DNA from 3 places in the Pantoea sp. LMR881 genome. Region 1 is predicted to be linked to each of the others. Evidence: predicted binding sites of a transcription regulator. Region 1 holds the regulator's gene; each other region holds the start of a gene.

Region 1 (9,867 bases):
TATTCGTCTTGATTGCGCCAATAGTATGTAACAGAAATAACCCGTCTGGCGTTAAATTACGATCAGCGACATCGAAATAGGTCGCGTAATTTTTGGGGCCAACGTGTTCAAACATACCGACAGACACAATACGATCAAATTGCTGATTAAGGTCACGATAATCCTGCAGCAGAATAGTAACGTCTAAACCTTCACAGCGGTGCTGTGCCATTTTCTGCTGTTCGGCTGAAATGGTAACACCATGAACCGCGACGCCATAATGCCGTGCCGCATAGGCGGCCAGTCCCCCCAGCCACAACCGATATCTAAAAGCGACATACCGGGTTCCAGCTGCAATTTGCGACAAATCATATCTAATTTGGCTTCCTGCGCTTCCGCTAACGTGGAGGCCTCTTTCCAGTAACCGCAGGAATATTGCATGTAAGGATCGAGCATCAGTGAAAACAAATCGTTTCCCAGATCATAATGCTCTTTACCGACGATCCAGGCACGCTTCCTGGACTGTAGATTAGTCAGGCGAGCGGCAGCGATACGCAACGTATCTTTGAAATGGTGTGGCAGCTTTTGGTCGAGTTTATGTTTAAGCACGCGGTGGAAAAACATATCCAGCCGCTCGCATTCCCACCAACCGTCCATATAGCTTTCACCCAAGCCGAGCGAACCTTCCTGTAAGACACGTTTGAAAAATTCAGGGTTATTTACCTGAATATCCCAGGGCGAGAGCCGTTGATTTCGATATCAGCCTGTTCCACCAATTCATGAACGATACGATACCAATGGTTTTGTTCAAGGCTCACTTCTTCTATACACGATGAACTCATAGCTTCTCCATCACCTGTCCGACCTGAACCTGAGAAAAAGAATAGTCAATTTCTCCAGGGTTGTGAGAAAAGTCACGGAATGGCCCGTGCGCCAGATATCCGACGTATTACAGAGGATTGAAACGGAACAATTTCAGTCTGACACAACGATAACGTACATCGTGCAGACACCATCCCAGCGACAAGGTCGCCAAAAATTTCCTGCTATTATCTTGTTGATTTGGTGCAGATTTATTGACCCGAATGAGTATATTCTCACGCGGGTCAATATTCAACGGCTTATTGTTAGGGTGCTAACTAAAAACAATGCCGTCTTATTAATTATCCTGGCAGGCAGTTTTGGAGGAGGCAATGTCAGTTTGTGCGCCAGAATAACGCTGCAGGCGATAGCCCAGTAATGCCAGCAAAATGGTCAGCGCCATAATAAGCGTGGTGGTAATAAGCGCATGCTGAAGTCCTGCAGAGACCGCCAGGCTGGCAATAAAGCATAAACCTAACTGTAGGGTATTTTGCAGCGCCGCGGCTTTACCGGTGGCGTGAGGAAAAGGCAGCAGGGCGCTGGAGACCACGATGGGATAAATAGCCCCGTTCGCTAACGCCATGCCGCAAAACGGCAACAATAACGCGAGCAAATTATTCATTCCGGCCAGCGAAACGGCAAACAGCGCCAGAATACTCAGGCTGTAAAGCGCCAGCAGCCCGGGCAAAAGTTGTTTACCGTTCAGTCGGTTGAGCAGGGCGCGGCAGCCAAACCCACCAAGTAAAAACGCAAGAGTCTGCGGAATATAGCTAAGGCCAATATCCGCTGGCGTTAAGCCTATAGCAGCCAGAATAAACGGCGAGCCGGTAAGCCAGGCAAAAAAGCTGGCAGAGCAAGCGGAATAGATCAAGACGTTGCCGCTGTAGACTGACGAACGTAACAGGGTAATAAAACCAGGCTGTTTAGTTTTTCCATCCACCGTTTTATGCACTGTCGGTAAACGCAATGTCACGAGGATCAGCATCAGGGCGACAGCAGTCAGAAGCAAAAAAATTGAACGCCAGTGGAAATGGCTGATCAGCCAGGCACCGACCAGCGGCGCTAACGCTGGCGACAGCGCGACTAACGGCATAATGGTTGCAAAAACTTTATTGGCCTGAGACGGTGAATAACGATCGACAACCAAAGCCTGCCAGCTTACTGCAGCAGCACACACCCCAACAGCCTGAATGAAACGCAGCAGCAGCATCAATACACTGTTGTTTACCCATAACATCCCGGCGCAACCGAGAGCAAATAATCCCAGGCCCGCCAGCAGTACAGGTTTACGACCGATACGATCGGACAGCGGTCCCCAGAAAAGTTGCGCACAGGCAAACCCCGCGAGGAACAGACTCATACTGGCGCTGATGATGCCGGGTGTCGTATTAAAGGTTTGCTGCATCGCACCAAAGGCAGGCAAGTACATGTCTGTGGCTAAAAAGCCCAACATACTGAGCAGGGCAAGATAAGGCATGAATGTTTTATTGGTTAACATTAGGTTCTCATTTTTAAGCAATGAACGCGGCAGAGTGTAAAAGGTGCACTTCGTGCTGTGAAACGCTAATATTTGCCGATTGCTGTTAAATTTTTTGCAGGCAGATTATGTGGTCAGAATATGCGTTAGAAGTGGTTGATGCCGTGGCCAGAGGCGGAAGTTTTAGCGCCGCTGCGCAGGAGCTGCATCGTGTGCCTTCTGCTATTAGTTATACCGTGCGTCAGCTTGAAACCTGGCTGGCGGTGCCCTTATTTGAACGCCAGCATCGTGAAGTAGTTTTAACCCCGGCGGGTGAGCATTTTGTACGTGAAGGGCGGAGCGTCATCAAAAAAATGCTGGCTACCCGACGGCAATGCCAGCAGCTGGCCAATGGCTGGCGCGGTCAGTTGAGCATTGCAGTTGACTGCATTGTCAAACCTGAACGCACGCGACAGCTGGTAAAGATTTTTATCGCCACTTCCCGGACATGGAATTACACATTAGCTATGAAGTTTTTAATGGTGTCTGGGATGCGCTGGCTGACGGGCGTGTCGATGTGGCGATCGGTGCAACGCAGGCCATTCCGGTGGGAGGGCGTTTTGCCTTTCAGGATATGGGGGCGCTGAACTGGCGTTGCGTGGTGAGGCATAACCATCCATTGACACAGGAAAGCCAGCTCGATGATGACACGCTACGGCGCTGGCCTTCACTGGTGCTGGAAGATACCTCACGGGCTTTGCCACGCCGCATGACCTGGACGTTAGATAATCAGCGTCGGCTGGTGGTGCCGGACTGGCAAACCGGGCTGGATTGTGTGCTGGGAGGATTGTGTGTGGCAATGATGCCGGGCCATCTGGCACATCCGCTGCTTGATGCAGGCGAGTTAGTGGAGTTGACGCTGCCAGTCGCTTTTCCGGAAAGCCCTTGCTGCGTCAGCTGGGCTGAAGATCGCGCATCACCGGCGCTGGGCTGGTTGCTCAATTACCTGGGTGATGCGCAAACGCTTAATCAAGAGTGGTTAAGCGAAGTTTAGCGGCGATAGTCGCGGAAAGGGCCATAACCCACTGAGCGACGTTCAATTAAGGTTGGATGGACCTCAATAGTTTGTGACTCTTCACGCTTGCTGGTAATACGATCCAGCAGCATCTCCAGCGCCTTTTCGCCAAGCTGAGCTTTCGGCTGATGCACCGTGGTGAGAGCCGGCGTGAAATAGCGTGCGTTGCGCACATTATCATAGCCAATGACGGAAATATCCTGTGGTACGCGCAAACCCATCTCATCAGCCGCACAGATCGCGCCCATCGCCATAATGTCGCCGCCGCAAAATACCGCAGTAGGCCGCTGTTTTTGCGACAGAATTTGCTGCATTGCCTGATAACCTGAGTCTGGCTCAAAATCACCCTGTACAATCCACTCTGCGCGGGGCTGAATACCTGCTTCTTCTAACGCTTTCAAAAAACCGGCATGGCGGCCGCCTCCGGTGTTACGTTCCAGCTGGCCAGGAATTGCACCGATATCGCGATGTCCGCGCTCTATCAGATAGCGGCCGGCAAGATAGCCACCCTGAAAGGCGTTATCCAGAACGGTATCGGTAAAATCGGCGCGAGATTCGCCCCAGTCCATCACCACCATAGGGATGTTGCGGTTCTCTTCCAGCATTTTTAGCAGATCATCAGGATACTCTGAGCACATCACCAACAGCCCGTCGACGCGCTTTTGCGCCATCATCGAGAGATAAGCACGCTGTTTTTGTAGATCGTTGTGCGCGTTACCTAAAATCAGCGTGTAACCCTTGTCGAAACAATGGTTTTCCACCGCTTCAATAATTTCAGCAAAATAAGGCGCTTCGCTGGAGGTCGCCAGTAATCCCAGCGTTTTGGTGTGATTCACCTTCAGACTGCGGGCAACCGCGCTGGGTGAATAATGCAGTTCCTGAATGGCTTGCCAGACTGCATTGCGCGTTTCTTCCGCCACAAAACGCGTTTTATTGATGACGTGAGAGACGGTCGTTGTAGAAACGCCAGCACGTTTCGCCACATCTTTAATTGTTGCCATGAAAAAGGACTCCCGGACTTATCGCAACTCGCTGATAAGCATAATGTTAAACGTTTGCGTCTGCTAAGGGTTTTGCCCGCAAATATGCAGTAATTTTGCCGGTAAAAAGGCGTCTGGGCGGGTTAATTACGCCAAAAGAAGACTGCGAACGGAACCGACGTTGCGCGCGTTGCGCAACAAAGGCTGGATTCTAACAAGGCTGAGCGGATAAAACGAGATTTTTACCGGGTCGTATGGGAAAATGCCTTATCCCTACAAACTGTGTGACTAAGGAGAACGAGATGAGTACCGATCTGAAACTGGCGCTGGCGACCACGGGCGCGGCGCTGCTGATGATTGTGGTGTTTAGCTTTACCGCGATTCTGCATTAATAAAAAAGCCGGGACAGTTCCCGGCTTTTTTGATCTGACGTTAACGAATCGTTTTTGGCGTCATCATACGCCGCGCACCGATATAATGTCGTTGCCAGTAATCCTCGCCAAGGGCGCTGATCTGAATATCTTTGCCGGTCCGTGGCGATTGAATAAATTTGCCATTTCCGAGGTAAACACCCACATGATCGGCGGTGCCGCGGCCATTAATACGGAAAAAACCAAATCGCCTTTTTCCAGGGATTCGCGTTTAACCGGCGCTGCATCACGCAAATGATACATTTCATTGGCGGTGCGTGGGATTTTAAATTTCAGCAAATCTTTGTAGGCGTACCAGACTAATCCACTGCAATCAAAACCGGTATGAGGCGAGGTACCGCCCCACTGATAAGGTTTACCCAATTGCCCCATCAGCTTTGCCATCGCGGTTTCACGCGCTTTTTGATAACGCTGCCGGTGAGCCTTACTCATTTTGATGGTGCTGATAGCGTTGCTTTTAGCCGCCACAATGTCAGATGAACGCTGATGGCCGTAACGCTTTTTAGCTGTTTTAGGCGTGCGTTTTTTAGCGGACGTCGGTTGTGCAACCCCAACGTGTTTTGCTTTTTTAGTTTGAGTTTCTGCGTTGTGGCCTGGCGTGATTTTTTTACCGATGCTTTTACCGGACGTCGCTTGCGTCGTTCATCTTCACGTGCACTTTTTGTCTCCGCTTTATGCGAACTGGCATTAACCGGTGCCTGCGGTGAAGCAGAAGCCACGTTAAAGAACAGCTGGGCAAATGCCAGGATGAAAAGCGTAATCAGTAAACGCATAGTCCGGTTACAGGTTGAGCTGTCAGCTTAGAAATACGCCTGACAGAGTTGGAAAAATCTGATCAAGGATCAGTGCCGGGGCCATTCTAGTCCAGTTTTTTTTTAAAAAAGTAAGTCCTTTTTCTTTTAATCTGTTAATGGCTGACATTTGAGCTGAAAATGAGCAATTTCAGCACTTTATATCAGCGGAATTATTGCAAATTATTAATGCTTTTATCGCGGTTAAAACCGCGATGGGGGGTTCGTCTTAAAATGACTTAACAAACATGGCGATTTAACCCCAGGGCAACAAATTCTCATTTTGAGTCCGAGGGTGAAGTCGCTACAATAAACAAACACGAAGTAACGAATTAAGGAAGGCAATTATGAGTACTGTAGAAAAAATTCAGCGCCAGATCGCAGAAAACCCGATCCTGCTGTACATGAAAGGTTCGCCGAAACTGCCAAGCTGCGGTTTCTCTGCCCAGGCGGTACAGGCACTGTCGGCCTGTGGTGAGCGTTTTGCTTACGTGGATATTCTGCAGAATCCTGATATTCGTGCAGAACTGCCGAAGTACGCTAACTGGCCAACCTTCCCGCAGTTGTGGATTGATGGTGAGTTGGTTGGTGGTTGTGACATCATCGTGGAGATGTTCCAGCGTGGCGAATTGCAGTCGCTGATCAAAGAAACCGCTGAGAAGTTTAAAGAAGCGGAATAAGAAAAGGCCGACAAATGTCGGCCTTTTTTTGCTTTTATTCGGTGGGTTGCGCTGCGGTATCATCCTCTGCAAAGGGCAACGGCCAGCCACCGAGGCGTTTCCAACGGTTCACCAGCTCACAAAACAGAATTGCAGTCTGCTGAGTATCATAAAGTGCGGAATGCGCCTGGGTACTGTCAAAATCCATGCCTGCTGCTTTACAGGCTTTCGCCAATACCGTCTGCCCCAATACTAATCCGCTGAGTGCTGCCGTATCAAAGGTGGCAAAAGGGTGAAAAGGATTCCGTTTCAGGCTGGCACGTTCTGCCGCCGCGGTCATAAAGTTGAGATCAAAGGTCGCGTTGTGGGCCACCATAATGGCGCGATTACAGCCCGTATCTTTGATACCTTTACGCACCATTTTGAAAATGGCATGCAGTGCTTCATATTCGCTAACGGCACCGCGTAAAGGATTGCTGGGATCGATACCGGTAAACGCTAACGCTTCTGGGTGCAACAGCGACCCAACAAAAGGTTCAACGTGGAAATGCAGTGTCTGGTCAAGGTGCAGCCAGCCCTCTTCATCCATTTTCAGCGTGGTCGCGGCAATCTCCAGCAGCGCATCGGTTTTTGCGTTGAAGCCTGCGGTTTCAACATCGATCACGACAGGATAAAAGCCACGGAAGCGTTGATTGAGCGCGTTTAGGGAATTCGATTCAGACATCAGGATCTCATTGCAGAAAAAGGGCAGCGCGCATTATGGCAAAAAACAGCGTTGGGTGCAGCAGGTCCAACAGGAATGGGTTAATGCTTCAGCCTGCCGCCGCGCAGCAGGCTGAACAGGGCAGGCTTAGTTGCCCAGGCCGTGACCGGCGTGTTTGTTTTCAATCAGTTCGATTTTGTAGCCATCCGGATCTTCTACAAAAGCGATAATGGTGGAACCGCCTTTTACCGGACCCGCTTCGCGTGTCACTTTTCCGCCATCGTTGCGGATGCGTTCACACGCGGCGGCAACATCATCTACGCCCAGTGCGATGTGACCGTAAGCGTTGCCCAGATCGTAGCTATCAACACCCCAGTTATAGGTCAGTTCAATAACAGCGCCTTCGCTCTCTTCGGTATAGCCTACAAACGCCAGAGTATATTTGTATTCAGCGTTTTCGCTCTGGCGCAGTAAACGCATGCCCAGCACGCGAGTATAAAAATCGATTGAACGTTGCAAATCGCCAACGCGAAGCATGGTGTGAAGTAAACGCATAACATCCTCTTTATTAGAAAAATGGCTTAAACGCTAAGTATAGCGATGAACAGCACAGAAAAATAACCGCTGCCGTAACAAGTCGTTACGGCAGTTTAATCACGACAGCGTTGGGTAATCCGTGTAGCCTTCAGCGCCGCCGCCGTAGAAGCTTTCCGGACGTTGTGGATTGAGCGGAGCATCTTGCTGTAAACGTTCAACCAGATCCGGGTTAGCAATGTAATCGCGACCAAAAGCCACAGCATCGATCAGCCCACGGGCGATAAGATCATCTGCTTTTTCTACCGTATACGCACCAGCACCGATAATCGTATTCGGGAACAGTTCACGCACTTTTTCACGGAAGGTATCCGTGTAAGGCGTGCCGCCAGCCCAGTCTGGTTCGGATAAGTGCAGATAGGCGATATTGCGTTTTGCCAGTTCGCCAATGTACCACAGCGCCGCTTCTTCCTCGTCCGGGCCGTTGTCCAGGTTCTGGAAACTGCCAACCGGTGATACCCGAATACCAATACGATCGGCTGACCAGTTAGCAATCACCGCATCCACCACTTCCAGTGCAAACCGGCCGCGTTTTTCCATGCTGCCGCCATATTCGTCGCTACGCTGATTTGACCCGGGCGCAAGAAACTGATGCATCAGATAGCCATGTGCAGAGTGCAGTTCAAGCAGATCAAAATCAGCTTCGCGCGCATTTGCCGCAGCCTGTCCAAAGTCTTTAATAATTTGCTGAATTTCAGTTACGCTCAGCTCACGCGGTGTTGAGGTCTCTTCACGATATACGCTGCCATCAGCGGCACGCAGCGAGGTACGGGTACCTGCAGAGAGGGCCGAAGGGGCAACGGGCGCTTTGCCTTCAGGCTGCACGCTGTGGTGTGAAATGCGGCCGGTATGCCACAACTGTACGGCACAGTGACCTCCTGCAGCATGAATACCTTCATTGATCGCTTTCCACGCGGCGATCTGCTGCTGCGTGTGCAGGCCTGGCGCCCCTGCATAGCCTTTCGCCTGAAAAGAGATCTGGGTCGCTTCAGTAATAATCAAACCTGCACTTGCACGCTGGCGGTAATATTCGCCCATCAAAGGCGTAGGAATGTCGCCCGGCTCAATACTGCGCAGACGGGTCAGCGGTGCCATGAAAATGCGATTGGGAACGGTAATTGCCCCGACTTTCAGTGGACGAAACAGCTGGGTACTCGCCATGGTGACTCCTTATAAACAGACCGGTCGTATATAAAATATCTTTTTAAAATCAGGGGGTTTTAGCCCACTATTTAAAAGTATGGTGCTGAAGGTGCAGCGGGGGCACCGCCAGGTAATTTTGCTTTGTAAACGTGTGGTTAACTACAAAAGCGAGAGCCAGGTCTGCCGTTTGTGTCAGAAGAGGGTAAGTTCAGCACAATCTGCTGCCGGGCAGAACGCTCAGCCTGTTGCCGGCACCGCGCTGTCAAACCGCATTGCCTTAACAGATCGCACGCTTGGTTGCTAACTGAGTCTGATCAACCCTAACCGCGCGGCAGACAGAACGGCTTGGCTAAACCTGCAAAAATCAACAGGTTTCATTGGGTTGTAGCGTCTCGTTCACAGCGACCAGCCTAGTAGACCCGTGGGTTCGTTGCAAGCATGCCACGGCTCTCAGGCACATACTGTTCAACGTGATACGTCATCGTGCGTTGAAATTCGCAGCCCAATATGATTATTTCTTGCACAAACGCGCTAAGCTCTCTTCAATACTCTTTTTGTTTTATCCGGAGTCGTTGTGGCGGAACAGCTTGAATTTTTCCCGGTTCCCAGTCCGTGTCGTGGCATCTGCCAGACGGATGCGCGTGGCTTTTGTCTGGGATGTTTACGCAGCCGTGAAGAGCGGTTTAACTGGATGCGGTTTAGCGATGCGCAGAAGCGCGATGTGCTGCGTCTTTGTCACCAGCGTCGGCTACGCCTGTTGCGTCAGCAGAAAAAGATGAGCCGGTTGATCCACAACAACCTTCATTGTTCTGACGCTTTCTCCGTTTCCGTTATACTCCCTGACACGCGTTTTCACCTCTGCAAACAGGGAGTTCAACATGCTACAGCCACAAGCTATCGCTCCACAGGGTCCAAATTTTTCACCGCTGGTCATGGGATACTGGCGCTTAATGGAATGGGACATGACGCCGCAACAGCGGGTCTCATTTATAGAACATCATCTGTCGTTAGGGATTTCCACCGTCGATCATGCAGATATTTATGGTGAATATCGCTGTGAGGCTGCCTTTGGTGAAGCATTAAAGCTGGCGCCGGGCCTGCGCGATCAATTACAGATCGTCACCAAATGTGGGATCGCCACCCGCGCTAAGCCTGAGCACCAGATCGGTCACTACATTACTGACAAAGCCCACAT
Region 2 (9,867 bases), 1.3 Mb from region 1:
CTAAGCAATAGCCCTTTTGCGGGCCTTTTTTATGTCAGAAAGTGCATAAGCGTTATTATTTCATTCACCTTGTGCGCGATAAATAGCCAATTAAGTCTGCAATAACGGCTTGATTGTGCATATAAATGGGCTGCCGCTTCGCTTTAACGGATGACTGGACCTGAGAAAGCGGCGCAATAAACCAATTTTTACTTCATATATAAACAAGAGGCTAAGAAAAATTACCGCTTCGTTTATATTAAAAGTTTAGCTTCAGGCATCTTTATCTGCATTCTTTAACAAATAAAACCAGGCAAATGCACTGAAGTGTTAAGATTTTATAAACTATTAGATATGGGATTTTGCTGATGGACGCGGCAAAGATAGCTGATTTTCTGTGGCTGAAATGTCAGCTTACGGGAAAAGGGTTAGATCCACTATAAACTGAGAAAAAATAAGCGCAAAATTTAAGCGTGTTCAGTTAGGCTTAACTAAATTTGCTGGATTCAGTCCCGCTAATTAGCACGGTTAACGTAAATAATGAGAAGCCCCAATCTCACCGAAATGAGATTGGGCTGAGGGAAGTAGCGTAGAAAGCGAGACTTTTGCTGTTGCGAATCAATTTTACCGCAAAAAAGAAGCTTAGCCGCTCAATCATTCATTAGTAATAAATGGTGCGGAAAGGGTAGCCACAAATGTCCTGTTAAATGATCTTCATCTCTTCTGGTAAGAACAAATCTCAGCTTTAGTCCAGGAAACGCGGTAGTAATAGTATTAACGGTTCTCTGTACCTGAGGGATAGTGATAAACGCTGCGGCTAATATCTAATAAACGGCAGCTGCGGCGCGTACCAATTTCAAAGGTGTTCTGTAAAAAATTGACTGCCTGACGCTTTTCATTCGTTGTAAAGAAGTTCTTCAGTACGCTTTGTAGCATCTCCTTATCTGAGTTTAACGTTTGTAATTCGCGCGTAAGTGATTGCAGCTTCTCCTCCAGTTCCTTGATTTTTCTGCCCTCCTCGGAAGACAGCCCAGAAAACTTCTTCTTCCAGCTATAGAAAGTTGCTTCAGAGATGCCAAGCTCTTCACAAATCTCTCTGACTTTAACGCCTGATTCAGAAGCTTTAATGGCATTTGTGATTTGATCTTCGCTATATCGTGACTTTCTCATAAATGCTCTTACCTTTCTTATCGATTAATGGATGAGAATGACTTTATTAAATCCTGGCACTGTAAGTATTCTATTAATACAGTATCAAAGTGCTTGAATTGAATTGCGAAGGTTAAATTAAGATATTTGGAATAAATATCATCATGGGATAAATCTTATTTTATTCCGATCGGGTTGGCATACCTTCCTGGAAAAGGGTTTTTGATATAGATTCTTCACATCCCAAATACGAAAAAATTCTACGCACATTGGATATTTAGCATAACTGGCTTGATTATTACGCCGTTTGTGACTCTAAAAAAAACGCGCTTTTTTCTGCTTGAAATCGTTTTCACATCAAGTTATTCGCGCCAAATATAATAAGAATTATCCTGAATTTATTCTCCGGATTATGATCTGATTCTCAATTTTCGGACCAGACTGGTTTGAAGCCTTTAATTTTCGCCAGGCCCACTGTGCGCTTATTAATTCGTTAAAGGGACGTTTTACCGAAGCGGTAGTAGTTGAGTAATACTAAGGAAGAATCGATGAAATTGAGCGTAATGTCTAATGCCGCCTGGATGATGTCTGAGAAGATCATTTCCGTGTTTGGTGTCATATTCGTGACGTCTTACGTGGCAAAATCCTTTGGTCCAACTGTGTTTGGCCAGATGGCGTTTTCAACTTCCTTATTTGCTATGGTGCAAACCGTTGCGATATTCGGTACCGAAACTATCCTTTTCAAGCGCGTAAGTAAAAACGCATCTAAAGGCTTACGTTTAATGACCATCGCACGCACGATGCGGCTGGTTTTATTGTTGCTTACCTCCATTCCGGTGCTCATTTGGGTTTGGTACAACATGCAGGAAAACTTCCTGGTGTTTGCCCTGGCCTCATTTGTTGCCTCGGTCTTTGTCACACAAGATACCTTCAGCGTGTTCAACAATGCGCGTCTCGCTTCACGGTTAAATACCATTGCGAATGCCATTGGCATGCTGTTGAGCTTTGCTATCAGTTTTACCATTGCCTGGTTGCGACTTAATCCGCTGTGGCTCACGCTGTCGATTGTGGCGGTCACGCTGGTGCCTTATGCGATCAAACGCTACAACTTTTACCGTGAACACCAGGATCACATGCCACCACGTGAGAAGCGTAGCGCCTATTTGCGTTACCTCATGTATGCGGGCTTACCACTGGCCATTTCCAGCATCTTTATTTCTGTCCAGGTGAAAACTGCACAAATGTTTTTGGCAGGTATCGCTTCAGCACGCGATCTCGGCTTGTTTGCCGCAGCCAATACCATTGCAGCTTCGTGGATTTTTATCCCCGTAGCACTGATTACGTCATGCTTCACTGAGATTTTCAGAGAGCGCGGCGACATGGCGATTAAGCTGGCAGCACGGCTACACGGTTATGTCATGGGCGTTTCATTATTGATGCTGCTGATCGTTTCCCTGTTCGGCGAGCAGATCACTATTGCGTTATACGGTTCGGAATACACACAGTCAGGAGGGCTCATTACATTACTGTCGATAGCCACAAGCTTTTCGGCAATGGGGACTGTAGCGTATCGCTACATGGTAAAAGAGGGTGGTTTTAACTACTTACTGAGGAAAATCATCTGCTTGATGGTCATCAGTGTGCCGCTTTCCTGGTGGCTGATCCAAGACTACGGCATTATGGGAGCCGCCTGGAGCGTTTTCCTTTCAGAACTCTTGTCCCTTACCGTAATGAATTACTTCTTCAAAAACGGCGTCATTCAAAAGATTCAAGTTTCCTCACTCAACTACAAAACCTACAAATGAGGTCCGATATGCTCAAGTTGAAAGAAGAACTCAGAAGAAGTGTGCAGTATTTTATTAAGAAGATGCCCTGGTCTTATCAGGACCGCATCTACTACTTCCACAAGTTCAAATCATTGCCCAATCTGCGTCAGCCGAAGGTGTTTAACGAGAAGGTGCTGTACCGTAAATTTATCTACGGCGATTACCAGAGTTATGGCCGCTTGTCAGATAAGTTTTCAGTACGTGAATTTATTGCCGAGAAGATCGGTAATGAATACCTGATCCCACTGGTACATGAAACCACCGATCCGACTACGCTGAACAGTTTGCCGTGTTGGAAAGGAACGGTAATTAAGCCGAATCATGCTTCAAACATGGTGGAAATTTTGCTGGAAGAGCCAGATGCGCTGCGTAAACAGCAGATCATTCATGACTGTTATCGCTGGCTGAAAACCGATTTTGCTAACGAAGCCCGCGAAATTCATTATCGCTACATCAAGCCGCGCATTTTAGTTGAGCAATATATTGGCGACGGCAAAAGTGCACCGATTGATTACAAGTTTCACATGTTTAACAAGCGTGATGGCCGGTTTGAATATGTGCTGCAGGTTATCTACAACCGCTGCCAGCCGCTGTTGTCGATGAACTTCTATGTGAATAACCTTGACGAGGCATTCCATAAAATCCGTGATACTGGTTTAGACATTTCTGACGTTATGCCTTCGCTGCAACATGCGCTTGCTCTGAGCAAAAAGTTAGCCAGCGATTTCGATTATGTGCGCGTTGACTGGTATATCCATGAAGAGCGCATCTATTTCGGCGAACTGACATTCACGCCAGGCGCAGGTTTGGTGACCGGGTTAGATCGTGGATTAAATCAAATAATGGGAGACATGTGGATTCAGGATCGCCGCGGCACGCAGAGACCGGGCGTCACAGTAGGGGATGTTAATATTCCTGCCTTGTTGAAGAAAATTTAGGTATACACAGCAATGTAAAAAACCCCGCTTAGCGGGGTTTTTTATTGGGAAAAAATCAAGGCATTGGCCAGTCAGCAGGCGCCTGACTCATCGCCTGAATGAAGGCGTTTTTTGAAATTTCCATGAAGTTATGCACATTGTCCATGCTCAGGGTAATGCCCATCAAGCCGGTCACAAACCAGCAGGTCATTGCTAAACCAACGCCGCCGCACATAAATGCCATAACGTGATGGCTCTCCTGACGAAGTTTCGTTTTCAGGGTGCTGGCAAAAAACATCATGACGGCGCTCAGCAATTCCCAACGCATAACAAGTAGACTGGTGGTTAACGTAGCCATCGGCTGGACCTCAATAAATCAGTAGGAATTCCTGACAATCTGCGGACATCACCGGCGGCACAAAGAGATGTCAGGTAGTCTCTTTTTGTCGTCAACCCAAGGTCATAATGTGACTTGGCTCACATTATATCACTCGATTTTAAACTTTGAACAAAATTTGTATCTTGTATGGTAGAAAAAATTTGATTGAAGTTTAAGCGTAAAGCGAGAAGAGGGGAAAAGCTGAAGGAAAACAAAAGAAAGGCGCGCCCAGGGTAGGCGCACAGAAAATCACCGAACCGGGCAGCACTCACCGGTGGTCCGTTGAGTAAAACTGGCCATACTCTCGCTGCAATCAAAGTTGAACAGACGCGGACGCTGAATGGCCTGACGACGCATAGTGTGGCGATAAGCGGTAGGCGTTTGAGAGAACTGGCGACGGAAAACGCGCGAGAACGTTTGCTGCGAGTCATAGCCATACTGCATGGCAATATCAAAAACAGGGCGCTGCGTTTGGCGCAGGGCTTCCGCAGCCAGCGTCAGGCGGCGTTCACGAATATATCCACCCAGCGTCTGTTTCGTAACGCTACGGAACATACGTTGCAGATGCCATTTCGAATAACCTGATTTGGCTGCCACTTCATCAATAGACAAAGACTTGTCCAGGTTTTCGTCGATCCAGTGTGTCAGGGAATGAATGATCTCTTCTTGAATCATAGTCACATCCTTCTGGTGATTTTTCCCGTCATATTGGCTGTTTTCCAGACGTGGGTTCTGCTGATCCAGCGCCTGGCGAATACATCAATGATTAAAGGAAAAGGAGATTATGCCGTTCTGATGGGAAGCGAGTATAATTCCTCAAGTTAACTTGAGGTAAAGAGCCAAATGAAAAAGATCGCAACTACCCAAAACCGGTATTAACCCCAGGTGAAGTCGCACGACGTAGCGGAGTTGCTGTTTCGGCGCTGCATTTTTATGAAACGAAAGGGCTAATTTCCAGCACGCGTAACGGCGGCAATCAGCGGCGTTACAGCCGTGATGTGCTGCGTCGCGTGGCGATCATTAAGATTGCACAGCGCATCGGGATCCCTTTAGCTACGGTCAGCGACAGCCTGGAACATATTCCTGCCGATAAACGTATGTCGGCACACGAATGGGATGCGCTGACGCAGCACTGGCGCGAGGAGCTGGATAAACGCATCGAAACTCTGACGCGCCTTCGCAACGATCTGGATGGCTGCATCGGCTGTGGCTGCCTTTCAATGCGTGACTGCCCTTTACGCAATCCAGGCGACCGACTGGCGCAGCAGGGTTCAGGTGCGGTGCTGCTCAATCCTGAACAGGATGACAAGCTGGCGGAGCGTGAGTGATGTCTATACTTGGTTGATGTCGCTAAACAGGGAACCATGATGATCACTGTTCACCATCTTGAACATTCGCGTTCGCATCGCGTGTTGTGGCTACTGGAAGAGCTGGACGTCCCGTATCAGATTAAACGCTACCAGCGCGAATCGACCATGCTGGCCCCGGAAGCCTTGAAAAAAGTTCATCCGTTAGGCAAATCACCGGTGATTACCGATGAAAACCGGGTGATTGCAGAATCGGGTGCGATTCTGGAGTATCTGGAAAATAAGTATGATGCAGAATATCGGCTGAAGCTGGCCGATGAGCAAGAAGTGCTGCAGGCGCGCTACTGGCTGCACTATGCAGAAGGATCGCTCATGCCGCTGCTGGTAATGAAACTGATTTTTGGGCGGCTTGGTCAGGCACCGGTTCCCTGGTTACTGCGGCCCGTTGGCGGTGCGTTAGGTAAAGGTGTTCAGAAAGCGTTTCTCGATAAACAGCTTAAACCACACAGGGAAATGATTGAGCAGCATCTCGCTACGCATCTCTGCTTTGCCGGTAAGCGTTTCAGCATCGCTGATATTCAAATGAGTTTCCCGCTCATGGCGCTGAGTCAGCGCGGCGGACTTGCCGATATGCCTGCTACCCGACAATGGCTGGAAACAGTCCAACAGCGTGCTGCCTGGCACCGTGCCATTGAGCAGGGCGGCGATATCAGTCTGCCGGGTTGAATCCTCTCTTACGTTGCGTGGCCTCATCTGTTGCGCAACGCCCTTCATCATAAGAAAATCCTGTTACATCAATGCGCAAACCTTGCGTACAGTCTGTTGCGCAACAGAGCAAGCCGGTCTTCTTTAAACTCCAACGCAATCTTTATCCTGATTATTGACTATTAAGCAGTTGAAAATGTGCCAGCAAACGCCGGATAATCGTTTGCCTTTCTGTTTGCTCGTCTGAAGATGGGCAATGACTTGCGGCAAGGTAAACGTTTGCCCTCTCTCTTTTGCCGGTTGGTACAGAGATATTACCCAGGGAATTTCAGGGCGGCGGTCGCAGGGCGATCCACACAACAAAAATCTTTGAGGCTCAAATATGTCAATTGAATCACGCCCGGCCAGTGGAAAACTGGACGCCTGGTTCGCCATTTCTGCGCGTGGCAGCAGTGTACGTCAGGAAATCCTGGCGGGACTGACCACGTTTCTGGCCATGGTCTATTCGGTTATCGTCGTTCCCGGCATGCTGGGTAAAGCCGGTTTTTCACCGACGGCGGTATTTGTCGCCACCTGTCTGGTCGCCAGCTTTGGCTCCATCATCATGGGATTATGGGCTAACCTGCCGATGGCGATCGGTTGCGCTATCTCCTTAACGGCTTTTACCGCGTTCAGCTTAGTGCTCGGTCAGCAAATCAGCGTACCTGTCGCTCTCGGGGCGGTGTTCCTGATGGGGGTGCTGTTTACCTTTATCTCGGTGACCGGTATTCGCTCATGGATCTTACGCAATCTGCCAATGGGGGTGGCGCATGGTACAGGCGTCGGTATCGGTTTGTTCCTGTTGCTGATTGCCGCTGACGGTGTGGGATTAGTGGTGAAAAACCCGGCCCCTGGCTTACCGGTATCGCTTGGTGACTTTAACGCTTTCCCGGTGCTCATGACGCTGTCAGGACTGGCGGCTATTATTGGGCTGGAGAAGCGTCGTGTGCCTGGGGGCATTCTTCTGACAATCATCGCCATCTCCGTGCTGGGCCTGATTTTTGATCCCGCAGTTACGTATCAGGGGTTGTTTGCCTTACCCAGTCTTAGCGATGCCAGTGGTCAGTCGTTAGTTTTCAGCCTCGACATCACGGGAGCGTTGCAGCCGGTTGTGTTGCCCAGCGTACTGGCGCTGGTGATGACCGCCGTGTTTGATGCCACAGGCACCATTCGCGCAGTGGCTGGCCAGGCAAACTTGCTGGATAAAGAGGGGCAAATTATCAATGGTGGGCGTGCCCTGACTACCGATTCGGTCAGCAGCCTGTTTGCTGGTTTAGTGGGCGCATCACCGGCAGCTGTCTATATCGAATCCGCAGCGGGTACGGCGGCAGGCGGAAAAACCGGCCTGACGGCTATTGTCGTCGGTCTGCTTTTCCTGGTGATCCTGTTCATGTCGCCGCTGGCGTATTTAGTGCCAGCTTATGCCACCGCACCGGCGTTGATGTATGTCGGCCTGCTGATGCTAAGTAACGTAGCAAAAATTGACTTCAACGATTTTGTGGATGCGATGGCGGGTCTGCTCACGGCGGTCATTATCGTTCTTACCTGCAACATTGTTACCGGCATCATGCTGGGCTTTGCTGCACTGGTCGTTGGACGTCTGTTTGCCGGAGAGTGGCGCAAGCTGAATGCCGGCACCGTGATCATCGCTGTTGCCCTGGTAACCTTTTACGCTGGCGGCTGGGCGATCTGACTTCTCAACCGGGCGTGCAGCCGCACGTCCGGAATATTCCTCTTTTTCCTGTTTGCCGCACGTGTAGCAATCCCCGTTGCTGGCGGATTGTTTTACACTTTAGCGTCACAACATTGACTGAAAGAGTTGAAGGCGCTTAAGGAAAGCATGGAAATCTTTTTTACTATTCTCATTATGACGCTGGTCGTGTCGCTTTCTGGCGTCGCTGCTCGCATTCTCCCTTTTCAAATTCCCTTGCCGTTGGTCCAGATTGCCGCCGGTGCGCTACTCGCCTGGCCGACCTTTGGTTTACATGTCGACTTTGACCCGGAACTGTTTCTGGTGCTGTTTATTCCGCCGCTGCTGTTTGCTGACGGCTGGAAAACGCCGATCAGTGAGTTCCTGCATCACGGTCGCGAAATCATCGGTTTAGCTCTGGTTCTGGTATTGATCACCGTGGTTGGCATCGGTTACCTGATTCACTGGATGGTGCCTGGCATTCCCTTGATCCCCGCTTTCGCTCTGGCAGCGGTGCTCTCTCCGACCGATGCCGTGGCGCTTTCTGGCATTGTGGGCGAAGGTCGCATCCCGAAAAAAATCATGTCGATATTGCAGGGCGAAGCGTTAATGAATGACGCTTCCGGCCTGGTTTCGCTTAAGTTCGCCGTCGCCGTCGCGATGGGAACCATGGTGTTTAGCTGGGGCGGGGCCAGCGTTGAATTCCTGAAAGTTGCGGTGGGCGGCTTAGTCGCCGGTGTTGCCGTTTGCTGGTTGTATGGTAAATCGTTGCGCCTGCTGAGTCGCTGGAGCGGTGACGATCCGGCTACGCAAACCGTATTACTGCTGCTGCTGCCGTTTGCTTCTTACCTGATTGCCGAGCATTTAGGTGTGTCTGGCATCCTTGCCGCCGTTGCGGCGGGTATGACGATTACGCGCTCCGGTATTATTCGTCAGGCCCCGCTGGCGATGCGTTTACGTGCGAACAGCGTGTGGCAGATGCTGGAATTCGTGTTTAACGGCATGGTATTCCTGATGCTTGGTCTGCAACTGCCAGACATTCTCCAGACGTCCATCGACACGGCCAATGCCGATCCTAACGTCGAATTATGGGTACTGTTCGCTGATATCGGGCTGGTCTACCTGGCGCTAATGGTGGTGCGTTTTGGCTGGTTGTGGATCATGCAGCGTTTCAGTAAGCGTCTGCTAAAGAAAAAACCGATGGAGTTCGGCAACTATTCTCTGAAAGAGCTGTGGATTGCCTCTTTCGCTGGCGTCCGTGGTGCGATCACCCTGGCGGGTGTGCTTTCTATTCCGCTGCTTCTGAGCACCGGTGAACCGTTCCCGGCACGCTATGAGCTGGTGTTTATCGCCACCGGCGTCATTCTGCTCTCGCTGCTGGTTGGCGTCATTATCCTGCCGATACTGCTGCGCGGTTACGACGGCATTGATAAATCAAGCCATCGTCGCGAACTGCAAAATGCCCGCGCCGTGATGGCCAGTGTGGCAATTGAAAGTCTGCATAAGATGGAGTCACGGCTGGAAAATGATACTAATGAAAACATCGATCCTGAACTGCTTAAAGAGGTCAGTCTGCGTATCATTGGTAACCTGCGACGCCGGGCGGAAGGCAAAAATGATATGGAACATGCGCTGTTTGCTGAAAACCTTGAACGGCGTTTCCGTTTGACAGCACTGCGCGCCGAACGCGCGGAAGTTTATCATTTACGTGCCACTCAGCAGATTTCCAACGAAATCATGCAGAAGTTACTGCACGATCTCGACCTGCTGGAAGCGTTACTGGTGACGAAAGAAGAGTGATCCTGAGCCTTCAGGCTGTAGAAAAGGACCCCGTTTCCCTGTTTACAGCCTGGAGATTCAGACAGAAAGGCGCGGT
Region 3 (9,867 bases), 1.6 Mb from region 1:
CACCAGATGATGAAAGGCCTCCATTGGCGCATCTTGTGCAGGCACCGATTTCGCCTCGCGGCTGCGGCCAAGCTGCTGTGCCAGTTTCATCAGCTCGGGCTGCTGCGCTAAAAAATCGCCATATTGCAGCATCAGCTGATAATCACCGTGTTGCCGTGAGGCCTTACTCATATCCCACAAGCGACCCGCCGCCGCTTCATCATTGTCACTTAACACAGGCGCAAGCTGACCGCTGAGCGCCATACGCTGTTGCAGTTCAGCCATTAAGCGTTCGCGCTGCTGCTCCAGCAACTGCTCGTTTAACGTCAGGGTTTGTAACGTCAGACTGAGCCGCCAGCGTTGTAAAAACAGGGTATGTTGCGCACTGCTGAGTTGATGCGCGTCGTTGTGCTGGATAAGTCGGTTTGCTTCTTCGATAAAAGGTGAGGGCAGGCGCGCCAGCAGATCCAGCGTTTCAGTAAGCTGATGGTTAAAATCAGCGTGGCTTAACAGTTGCACACGCTGAAAAAGATGAAACTCCTGCGTCAGATTTTCCGGTACTGGCGTCGCTTTTAGCTCAGCATTAATTTCCGCCTTCCAGCGTGGAACATCCCGCAGCATGGCTTTTTTCAGACCGGGAAATTTTTCAAAAAACAGAGCAAGTTGTGGCGATGCCAGCAGCGCAAGGATCAACTCCTCAATCAACTCGGCTTCGCCAACAGAAAGCAGGGTGCTGAGGGTTTCCAGCGAAATCATTTACGCGCCTGTTTCAACTGTTCCGCAACATCCTGCAAGCTGGTTTCAATCCGCGCCAGCCAGTCATCACTGATAAACAGACATCGCTGATGCTGGCTGAAAAGGTGACGCTGCGCGCGCAGTTGAGTATCCAGCTCATCCAGTGCGTCAGTGATTTCAGTGGGCAGATCGTTGTTATTACTCGCGCCCGGCAGCGTCAGGCGTGCAGCTTGCAGGCTGACATCGCGCACCGCTAAACAGTGCTGGGCATCCACCTGTAAATCCAGCGTCTGGGCAAAGCCGATGCCATTGAGTTTGCCGCGAATATCGCCACCTTTTAGCAACCACTGATTAAGCGCATCGCGGGCAATGACAATATGGTTGACCTGTATATCGTGCAGTGTCAGCGGCTGTTGCAGCATCAGTGTAAGCTGTTCGTCAGTCAGGGTGTCGGGCAGTTCGTAATGGGGTTTGCGGCTGAACATGCCGCTGTGTTTCTCCAGCGTAATCGCCTGCGCAACGCTTTGCTGCTGCTGCAACGCCAAACGTCGCGCCTTAATTTGCTGCAATTTTAGAAGCATAGGTTGCTGCTGCCACGCATATTGCGTCATCAGCTGATCGATTTCACGATCCAACAACTGCATTGATGCGACGTCGTGCCACAGGCAATCTTTCAGCAGGATCAGATCAATCGGCGCAATAGTGGTACGCCCGCTGTAAAATGCGCTGGCCTGCAATAAATGGATGGCTTTTTTCCAGCGACGATCGGAAATGTAAGGCGCATCGGGCTGATTTTCCAGCTGCTGGCGTAGCTGATAGATCAGTTCAAACACATTATCTGGCAAACCGACCTGGCTGATGCTTTGCTGCCACTGTAAATACTCTTCGTCGCTGATACGCAACGTATCCGCGACCGGATTAGCATTTTCATCCTGCTGATGCGTTAACATGCTGCGGAAGTTTTGCTTTTCATGCACGTTATCCAGCCACAGACGAATTAACATGCGGTCATACAGGGCTTCCAGCCCGCTGTCAGCTTCCGGTAACTCATTGGACGCCGTCACCAGCAGTCGCATAGGAATTTTTTCTTCGCAATCACCGTTGCGAAAGCGGCGTTCGTTGATGGCCGTCAGCAAGGTATTCAAAATTGCCGGGCCGGCTTTCCAAATCTCATCAAGAAAAACGATTTCAGCATCAGGCAGATAGCCTTTGGTCAGCCGCTGATAACGCCCTTCGTCTTTCAGTGCCTGAATCGACAAAGGTCCAAACACCTCTTCAGGCGTTGAGAATCGGGTCATTAAATATTCAAAAGCGCGGGCATTCTGGAAAGCATATTTCAGGCGACGCGCAATCAGGCTTTTGGCAATGCCAGGTGGCCCCAGCAGAAAAACGCTTTCACCGCTCAACGCGGCCAGCAAACAGAGGCGAATTGCATGATGTCGCTCATATAAACCTTTTTCTAATGCATTGCTAAGGCGAGAAATTCTTTCTGCCAAAAGATGGGGTTGAGCCATAATCACATCATTGTCCTTTCTATCGTCGAGCCGCCACGCTTCAGCGAGCACCACACTTTATCGATTATGATGCGTGAAAGCGTTGATAGCTGTCAGCTTTTTTGTTTCAGAAGGTTCAGCAAGGTTAAAACATACATTAATTACCTGTTTTAACAGGTAAAAATGCCGGGTGGCTTAAAGGCAGAGAGTTTCAGGGTATAGGTTTTTTTGCGAATACGTGCATACTGTGCGCTTTTTGATGGCATGAGCGAGAGGATTTTGTGCCTCTTAGACTCCAACAAAAGATAACGCTATGAGCTCGGAAAATAAGCAGTCGCTCGGTGGATTAACGCTGGCCGCTATTGGTGTGGTTTACGGGGATATCGGCACCAGTCCGTTGTATACCTTACGTGAATGTCTTTCTGGTCAGTTTGGTTTCGGTGTGGAACGCGAAGCTGTATTTGGCTTTTTATCCCTGATTTTCTGGCTGTTAGTGCTGGTGGTATCGCTTAAATACATCAGCTACGTGATGCGTGCTGATAATGCTGGTGAAGGCGGTATTTTGACGCTGATGTCGCTGGCAGGCCGCAATACGACCGGGCGCGCCACGGCAGTACTGGTGATTATGGGGCTGATCGGCGGCAGCTTTTTCTATGGCGAGGTGGTGATTACGCCAGCTATCTCCGTTATGTCGGCGATAGAGGGGTTAGAAATTGCCGCGCCCTCGCTCGATCCTTTTATTGTGCCACTCTCCATTGCCGTATTGACGCTGCTGTTTGTGATCCAGAAACACGGCACCGGCATTGTCGGTAAGCTGTTTGCTCCCGTGATGCTGTTGTGGTTCCTTGTGCTGGCGGTGCTCGGCGTCAGTGGCATTATGAAAAACCCCGATGTTTTGCAGTCTCTGAATCCTGCGCATGCTGCTCACTTTTTCCTGCACTACAAAACGATCTCTTTCTTCGCGCTTGGCGCTGTGGTTCTGGCGATAACCGGCGTTGAAGCACTCTATGCTGACATGGGTCACTTCGGTAAAGTGCCGATTCGCCTTGCCTGGTTTTCCGTGGTGTTACCGTCGCTGGTGCTGAACTATTTTGGTCAGGGGGCGTTATTGCTGAGCGATCCTGCGGCGATTAAAAACCCGTTCTTCCTGCTGGCACCGGAATGGGCGCTGATCCCATTGCTAATCCTTGCGACGCTGGCGACAGTTATTGCATCGCAAGCGGTCATTTCTGGGGTGTTCTCGTTGACGCGTCAGGCGGTTCGTCTGGGTTATCTGCCAGGCATGCGCATTATTCACACCTCAGAAATGGAGTCGGGTCAGATCTATATTCCGACGATTAACTGGGTACTCTATTTTGCGGTGCTGATTGTGATCATCAGCTTCGAACACTCCAGCAATCTGGCGGCGGCTTACGGCATTGCGGTAACAGGTACCATGGTGCTGACCACATTCCTTTCCTGTACGGTGGCGCTGAAAAACTGGCACTGGCAAAAGCTGGCGGTCGGTTTGATTCTGCTGCTGCTGTTGTGCATTGATGTCCCGTTGTTTACCGCTAACCTGATTAAAATTTTCTCCGGTGGCTGGCTGCCTCTTTGTCTGGGATTAGTGATGTTTATCATCATGACAACCTGGAAAAGTGAACGCTTCCGCCTGCTGCGTCGCCTGCATGAACACGGCAATTCGCTGGAGGCGATGATTGCGTCGCTGGAAAAAAATCCACCGGTACGGGTTCCGGGCACAGCGGTGTATATGTCGCGTGCACTGAATGTCATCCCGTTTGCCATGTTGCATAACCTGAAGCACAACAAAGTGCTGCATGAGCGCGTAGTGTTATTAACGCTGCGCACTGAAGATGCACCTTACGTACATAATGTGCGTCGCGTTACCATCGAACAGCTTTCACCCACCTTCTGGCGCGTTGTGGCAAGCTACGGCTGGCGTGAAACACCGAACGTGGAAGAGGTATTCCATCGCTGTGGGCTGGAAGGATTAAATTGCCGCATGATGGAAACCTCATTCTTTATGTCGCACGAATCGCTGATTATGGGTAAACGTCCGTGGTATTTACGCCTGCGCGGTAAATTGTTCATGGCGCTGCAGCGAAATGCGTTGCGCGCACCCGATCAGTTTGAGATCCCGCCCAATCGGGTTATCGAACTGGGAACGCAGGTCGAGATTTAACCCAATGCGCCCGCTGGTTGGGCGTGAGCAGACCAGCGCAAGGTAACGCACAACCCGCCGCCTTGTCGCTGGCTAAAAGCAAGCTGCATATCATGAAGCTGCGCGATATTTCGCACTATAGATAACCCCAGGCCGCTGCCGCTTTTCTCCTGGCCCGGTGGCCGCCAGAAACGCTCCCCTAATCGCTGAAGATCGGCATCGCTGACGCCGCTGCCGTTATCTTCAATTTGCAAAGCGTTGGCCTCCAGCCAGACATCAACGTCACTGCCCGATGGCGTATAGCGAATCGCGTTATCGAGTAGATTGCGCACCAGCAATGAGAGCAGCAGCGGATGTCCATGGATCAGCGGTCTGGCCTGGGCGTGTAGACGTAATGACACACCGGCTTTATCAGCCAGGGGGATTGGGCAGCAAGCGTTTCCTGTAAGGTTCGCTGCAAGTCAACCGTTTTAAAAGCGTGGCGGGCATCATCCGCTTCAACGCGGGAAAGTGTCAGTAGCTGATCAACCAGCCGCGTAGCCCGCGAGATCCCCGCATCCAGTTGATGAAGCGCATGGGTACGCATGACCTCATCATCGGTGGCGAGTTGAATGACTTCACTCTGCACCTGCAGCGCCGCCAGTGGACTGCGCAGCTCGTGAGCGGCATCAGACGTAAAGCGCCGTTCACGTTGCATCATGGCGTTAATGCGATGGAATAATCCATTTAACGCAATGATGAGAGGCTGTACCTCTTTCGGTACGCGCCCGGTCTGTAAGGGCGTATCATCATCAGGCGCGCGCTGCGTCAGTTTTTGCGCCAGCTGTTTCAACGGGCGCAGCTCATACCAGACTAATCCAGTCAGCAGAATTAACATAAAAGGCAGCGCGATCAGCCACGGCATGACGCTGGCATTCACTAAATCTCTGGTCATATCATCACGATATTCCCACTCCTGGCCGACCACGACGCGAAACTGTTTATCTGGCGTAGTAAGCCAGACAACCCGCCACGGATCGTCGTCGCCGTTTAGATGAGTATCGTGAAAACCTTGATACTCCGCTTCAAACGGTAAATTTTTGCCGTTATCACCATCGTCCAGTACGTGTTTGCCCTCGCGGCTAAAGACCGCAAAAGCCAGCGCATCGTCGTCCTGATCGCCGCGATGATGGCGCAGCAACTGCCTGGTTTTTGGCAGTGAAACATTATCCAGCGTAGTAAAATCCAGGCTGAGCAGGCGCTTAGCCAGCAACATTTGCTGCGTATCAAATAATTCGTTGAGCGTTTCGCGCGTTTTATACCATGCGCCCAGGCTGGCACTGCCCCAGCAAATGCCCAGCAGCAAAACGACACCAATACCCAGGCGTAGAAACAGGCTCATTGATCGCATGCCACCTCTCCCAGCGTATAACCTACGCCGTGAACGGTACGAATAAAACGGCTTCCGAGTTTTTTACGCAGGTGATGAATGTGAACTTCTACCGCGTTGCTGGAGACATCCGCGTCCCAGTTATACAGCTTTTCCTCTAACTGGCTGCGCGTCAGCACCCGGCCAGGGCTGCGCATAAACAGTTCAAGCAGCGCCAGTTCGCGGCTTTTTAATTCTACAGCGGTGCCAGCCACCATCACGCTGTGGTTACCGGGTACAAGTACTACATTGCCATGGCGAAGTTCGGGTTGCAGTTGGCCATGACGTCGTCGAATGAGCGCCTGTAAACGTGCCGCCACTTCGGTTAACGCAAAGGGTTTGCACAGATAATCATCTGCGCCCAGTTGCAAACCTTCCACTCGCTGATCAAGCGCATCACGTGCTGTGAGAATTAAAACCGGCACGTCGTGTCCCTGCTGACGCCACTGACGTAAAATATCCAGTCCGTCGCGTTCTGGCAGAGAGAGGTCAAGGATCACTGCATCCCAGGGCGCAGCCTCTAATGCCTGATACCCCGCTTCGCCAGAGATAAACCAGTCGACACTGAAACCCAGTTTACTGAGCCCCGCTTTAATGCCGTCGCCAATTAAGCGATCGTCTTCTATTAATAAAATGCGCATCGATTTTCCCTTCAGTGAAAGCGAGTTATACGAAGCACGACGCGGCTTGTACAGCGGCTTTCACAAAAAAATGCTCTTTTTTCGCCTTAAGATCCCGTTAAGAACTCTGTGTTTAACTGGGTACAGCAAAACGGAAACAGGTTCATAAAAAGAGGTGAAAGTATGAAAAAGCAAGCTGCACTGTTAGCTATTGTCATGTTGGCGTCCGCCCCGGTTTTTGCCGCTCAGCAAGGTGGATTTATTGATCCCGACGCACCGAAAACGCAGGTGCAACAGGGTGGATTTAATGCTGACAGCACCAGCGTCGTGACCGTAAAGCAGGCTGAAGAGATGAAAGATGACAGCTGGATCACGGTACGAGGCCAGCTGGAAAAGCAGACGGGGGACGAAGATTATCAGTTCCGCGATCAAACCGGCACGATGACAGTGGAGATTGACCATAAACGCTGGAATGGCCAGACTATTTCGCCTAAAGACCGTGTTGAGCTGACCGGTGAGCTGGATAAAGATTTCAACAGCATCGAACTGGACGTCAAACACGTTAAGAAACTGCCTTAATCCTTCTCTTCAGGACCGCTACGGTGGTCCTGCTTTTCTTTCACGTCACGCTTAACTCAAATCCCTCCCGCTAAGCGCGAAACGTTTCGATAACGATCACATTTCTTTTACTACACGATTGAGTTGATAACGGCTTTTCATACACTGCTGTCAGCGAAACGTTTCGCTGTGGAGTGAATAGATGAAAAAAGGTCGCTTGTTAAACGCTGAACTCTCCTTTGTGATTGCCCGTCTGGGACACACGGATACGCTTACCATAGCCGATGCTGGCTTGCCGATTCCGGCTGGGCCACAGCGCATCGATTTGGCGCTTACCCCAGGTACGCCCGATTTTATACAGGTGGTCAATGCTGTCGCGCTGGAGATGCAGGTTGAGAGTGCCCTGATTGCGGAGGAGATTAAGCTGCACAATCCGCAGCTCCACAGCGCACTGATCGCTGTGCTCGAAGCCTTGCAACAGCACCAGGGAAATACCATTGCCGTAAGTTACACCAGCCATGAGCAGTTCAAACAACACACTCAGCGTAGTCAGGCGGTCATTCGCAGCGGGGAGTGCTCTCCGTTTGCGAATGTCATCCTGAGCGCCGGTGTCACTTTCTGAGGCCGTTATGCAACCTTTATTGCAACTCACAGAAATCGAGAAATCGTTTCCGGGCGTAAAAGCACTGAAAGGCGCATCGCTGGCGGTTTATCCCGGACGTGTGATGGCGCTGGTGGGTGAAAACGGCGCAGGCAAATCAACCATGATGAAAGTGCTGACCGGTATCTACAGCCGGGATGCCGGATCGCTACGGTGGCTGGGTAACGAAACGACATTTAGCGGGCCGAAAGCGTCGCAAGAAGCGGGCATTGGCATCATCCATCAGGAACTCAACCTGATCCCACAGCTTAGCGTGGCAGAGAACATTTTTCTTGGACGTGAATTTGTAAACCGCATGGGTCGCATCGACTGGAAGCGAATGTACGCCGAAGCGGACGCATTACTGAAACGACTCAATTTGCGGTTTAACAGTCACAAGCTGGTAGGCGATCTGTCAATTGGCGATCAGCAAATGGTCGAGATTGCTAAAGTTCTGAGCTTTAAATCGCAGGTCATCATTATGGATGAGCCGACAGATGCGCTGACTGATACCGAAACGCTGTCGCTGTTTCATGTCATCAAAGAACTCAAAGCGCAGGGCTGCGGCATCGTTTATATCTCGCATCGCATGAAAGAGATTTTTGAAATTTGTGATGATGTTACGGTGTTTCGCGACGGTCAGTTTATTGCTGAACGCGCCGTTAGCGATCTGACAGAAGAGAGCCTGATCGAAATGATGGTGGGGCGAAAACTGGAAGATCAGTATCCGCACCTCGAACAGGCACCAGGCGATGTGCGCCTGAAAGTCGAAAATCTCAGTGGGCCGGGCGTACATAACGTCAGTTTTTGCCTGCGTAAAGGTGAAATTCTGGGCGTGTCCGGTTTGATGGGCGCGGGCCGAACCGAACTCATGAAGGTGCTGTACGGTGCACTGCCACGCAGCGAAGGAAAAGTGTGGTTAGGCGAACGAGAAATTGTTACGCGTTCGCCACAGGACGGCCTGGCAAACGGCATCGTCTATATCTCAGAAGATCGTAAGCGCGACGGCCTGGTGCTGGGCATGTCAGTAAAGAGAACATGTCGCTAACCGCTTTACGTTACTTCAGCCACGGCGCTGGCAACCTCAAGCACGCCGCAGAGCAACTGGCCGTGGGCGACTTTATCCGCCTGTTCAACGTCAAAACCCCCTCCATGGAACAGCCCATTGGCCTGCTATCTGGCGGAAATCAACAAAAAGTGGCGATTGCGCGCGGTTTGATGACACGCCCGAATGTGCTGATCCTTGACGAACCGACACGTGGCGTTGATGTCGGTGCAAAAAAGAGATTTATCAGTTAATCAATCAATTCAAGGCTGAAGGGCTCAGCATCATTCTGGTGTCGTCGGAAATGCCTGAAGTATTAGGCATGAGCGATCGCATTCTGGTGATGCACGAAGGCCGCTTAAGCGGTGAGTTTAACCGTGAACATGCCACGCAGGAGAGCCTGATGGCGGCAGCCGTAGGTAAGCAACACAGCGAGGAATTAGTCGTATGAGTACCCAAACGTTACCTTCCAGCCGTCGCTGGTTCAGCAAAGCCTGGCTGATGGAGCAAAAATCGCTGATTGCGCTGATCGTACTGATCGCCGTTGTCGCCAGCCAAAGCCCGAATTTTTTTACCGTCGCTAACCTGTTCAACATTCTGCAACAAACCTCGGTCAACGCCATTATGGCGGTAGGCATGACGCTGGTTATTCTGACGTCCGGCATCGACCTTTCCGTCGGCTCATTACTGGCGCTAACCGGTGCGGTAGCGGCATCGCTGGTGGGGCTGGAAGTGAATGCTCTGGTAGCCGTTGCGGCCTCGCTGGCCTTAGGCGCGGCAATTGGCGCACTAACGGGGACGATTATTGCACGCGGCAAAGTGCAGGCGTTCATCGCCACGCTGGTCATGATGCTACTGCTGCGCGGCGTCACCATGGTGTATACCGACGGCAGCCCGATCAATACCGGCTTTAACGACAATGCCGATCTGTTCGGCTGGTTCGGTATTGGTCGTCCGCTGGGTATTCCAACGCCGGTGTGGTTGATGGCAGGCGTCTTTTTGCTGGCCTGGTACATGCTGCATCACACCCGTTTGGGTCGCTACATTTATGCGCTGGGCGGCAATGAGGCCGCAACGCGCTTATCCGGCATTAATGTCAATCGGGTGAAGGTGATCGTCTATGCGCTGAGCGGCATGCTGGCGGCCCTGGCTGGAACAATTGAAGTTGCACGACTCTCTTCAGCACAGCCCACTGCCGGCACCGGTTATGAACTTGACGCTATCGCTG

Evidence for each region. The regulator PurR, encoded in region 1, represses purine synthesis genes. The targets are predictions, from matches to a motif close to CANGCAAACGTTTGCNTG.
Region 2: O3W44_RS11125 (NCS2 family permease) is a predicted target of PurR. The motif match lies at 6,531-6,548, and genes of this name have one in related genera.
Region 3: rbsD (D-ribose pyranase) is a predicted target of PurR. The motif match lies at 7,127-7,144, and genes of this name have one in related genera.

What each region holds. Positions count from the first base shown of each region.
Region 1 covers NZ_JAPVOK010000002.1:656,052-665,918, reverse strand. Annotated here, with positions in the region: partial or broken gene cfa (cyclopropane fatty acyl phospholipid synthase) at 1-821, opposite strand, end outside; gene punC (purine nucleoside transporter PunC) at 1,139-2,338, opposite strand; partial or broken gene punR (DNA-binding transcriptional activator PunR) at 2,446-3,350, shown strand; gene purR (HTH-type transcriptional repressor PurR) at 3,347-4,372, opposite strand; gene cydH (cytochrome bd-I oxidase subunit CydH) at 4,654-4,743, shown strand; partial or broken gene O3W44_RS04885 (C40 family peptidase) at 4,784-5,555, opposite strand; gene O3W44_RS04880 (Grx4 family monothiol glutaredoxin) at 5,918-6,253, shown strand; gene rnt (ribonuclease T) at 6,288-6,956, opposite strand; gene gloA (lactoylglutathione lyase) at 7,083-7,490, opposite strand; gene O3W44_RS04865 (alkene reductase) at 7,590-8,690, opposite strand; partial or broken gene O3W44_RS04860 (DUF1289 domain-containing protein) at 9,247-9,485, shown strand; gene O3W44_RS04855 (aldo/keto reductase) at 9,551-9,867, shown strand, end outside.
Region 2 covers NZ_JAPVOK010000002.1:1,978,290-1,988,156, reverse strand. Annotated here, with positions in the region: gene O3W44_RS11160 (transposase) at 754-1,149, opposite strand; gene O3W44_RS11155 (oligosaccharide flippase family protein) at 1,677-2,933, shown strand; gene O3W44_RS11150 (ATP-grasp fold amidoligase family protein) at 2,942-3,892, shown strand; gene O3W44_RS11145 (YjcB family protein) at 3,948-4,229, opposite strand; gene soxS (superoxide response transcriptional regulator SoxS) at 4,500-4,925, opposite strand; partial or broken gene soxR (redox-sensitive transcriptional activator SoxR) at 5,096-5,578, shown strand; gene O3W44_RS11130 (glutathione S-transferase family protein) at 5,618-6,283, shown strand; gene O3W44_RS11125 (NCS2 family permease) at 6,645-7,994, shown strand; gene O3W44_RS11120 (Na+/H+ antiporter) at 8,142-9,791, shown strand; partial or broken gene O3W44_RS11115 (LysR family transcriptional regulator) at 9,849-9,867, opposite strand, start outside.
Region 3 covers NZ_JAPVOK010000002.1:2,301,830-2,311,696, forward strand. Annotated here, with positions in the region: gene viaA (ATPase RavA stimulator ViaA) at 1-735, opposite strand, end outside; gene ravA (ATPase RavA) at 732-2,228, opposite strand; gene kup (low affinity potassium transporter Kup) at 2,521-4,389, shown strand; partial or broken gene qseC (quorum sensing histidine kinase QseC) at 4,386-5,758, opposite strand; gene qseB (quorum sensing response regulator transcription factor QseB) at 5,746-6,417, opposite strand; gene O3W44_RS12635 (YgiW/YdeI family stress tolerance OB fold protein) at 6,580-6,975, shown strand; gene rbsD (D-ribose pyranase) at 7,157-7,576, shown strand; partial or broken gene rbsA (ribose ABC transporter ATP-binding protein RbsA) at 7,584-9,090, shown strand; gene rbsC (ribose ABC transporter permease) at 9,087-9,867, shown strand, end outside.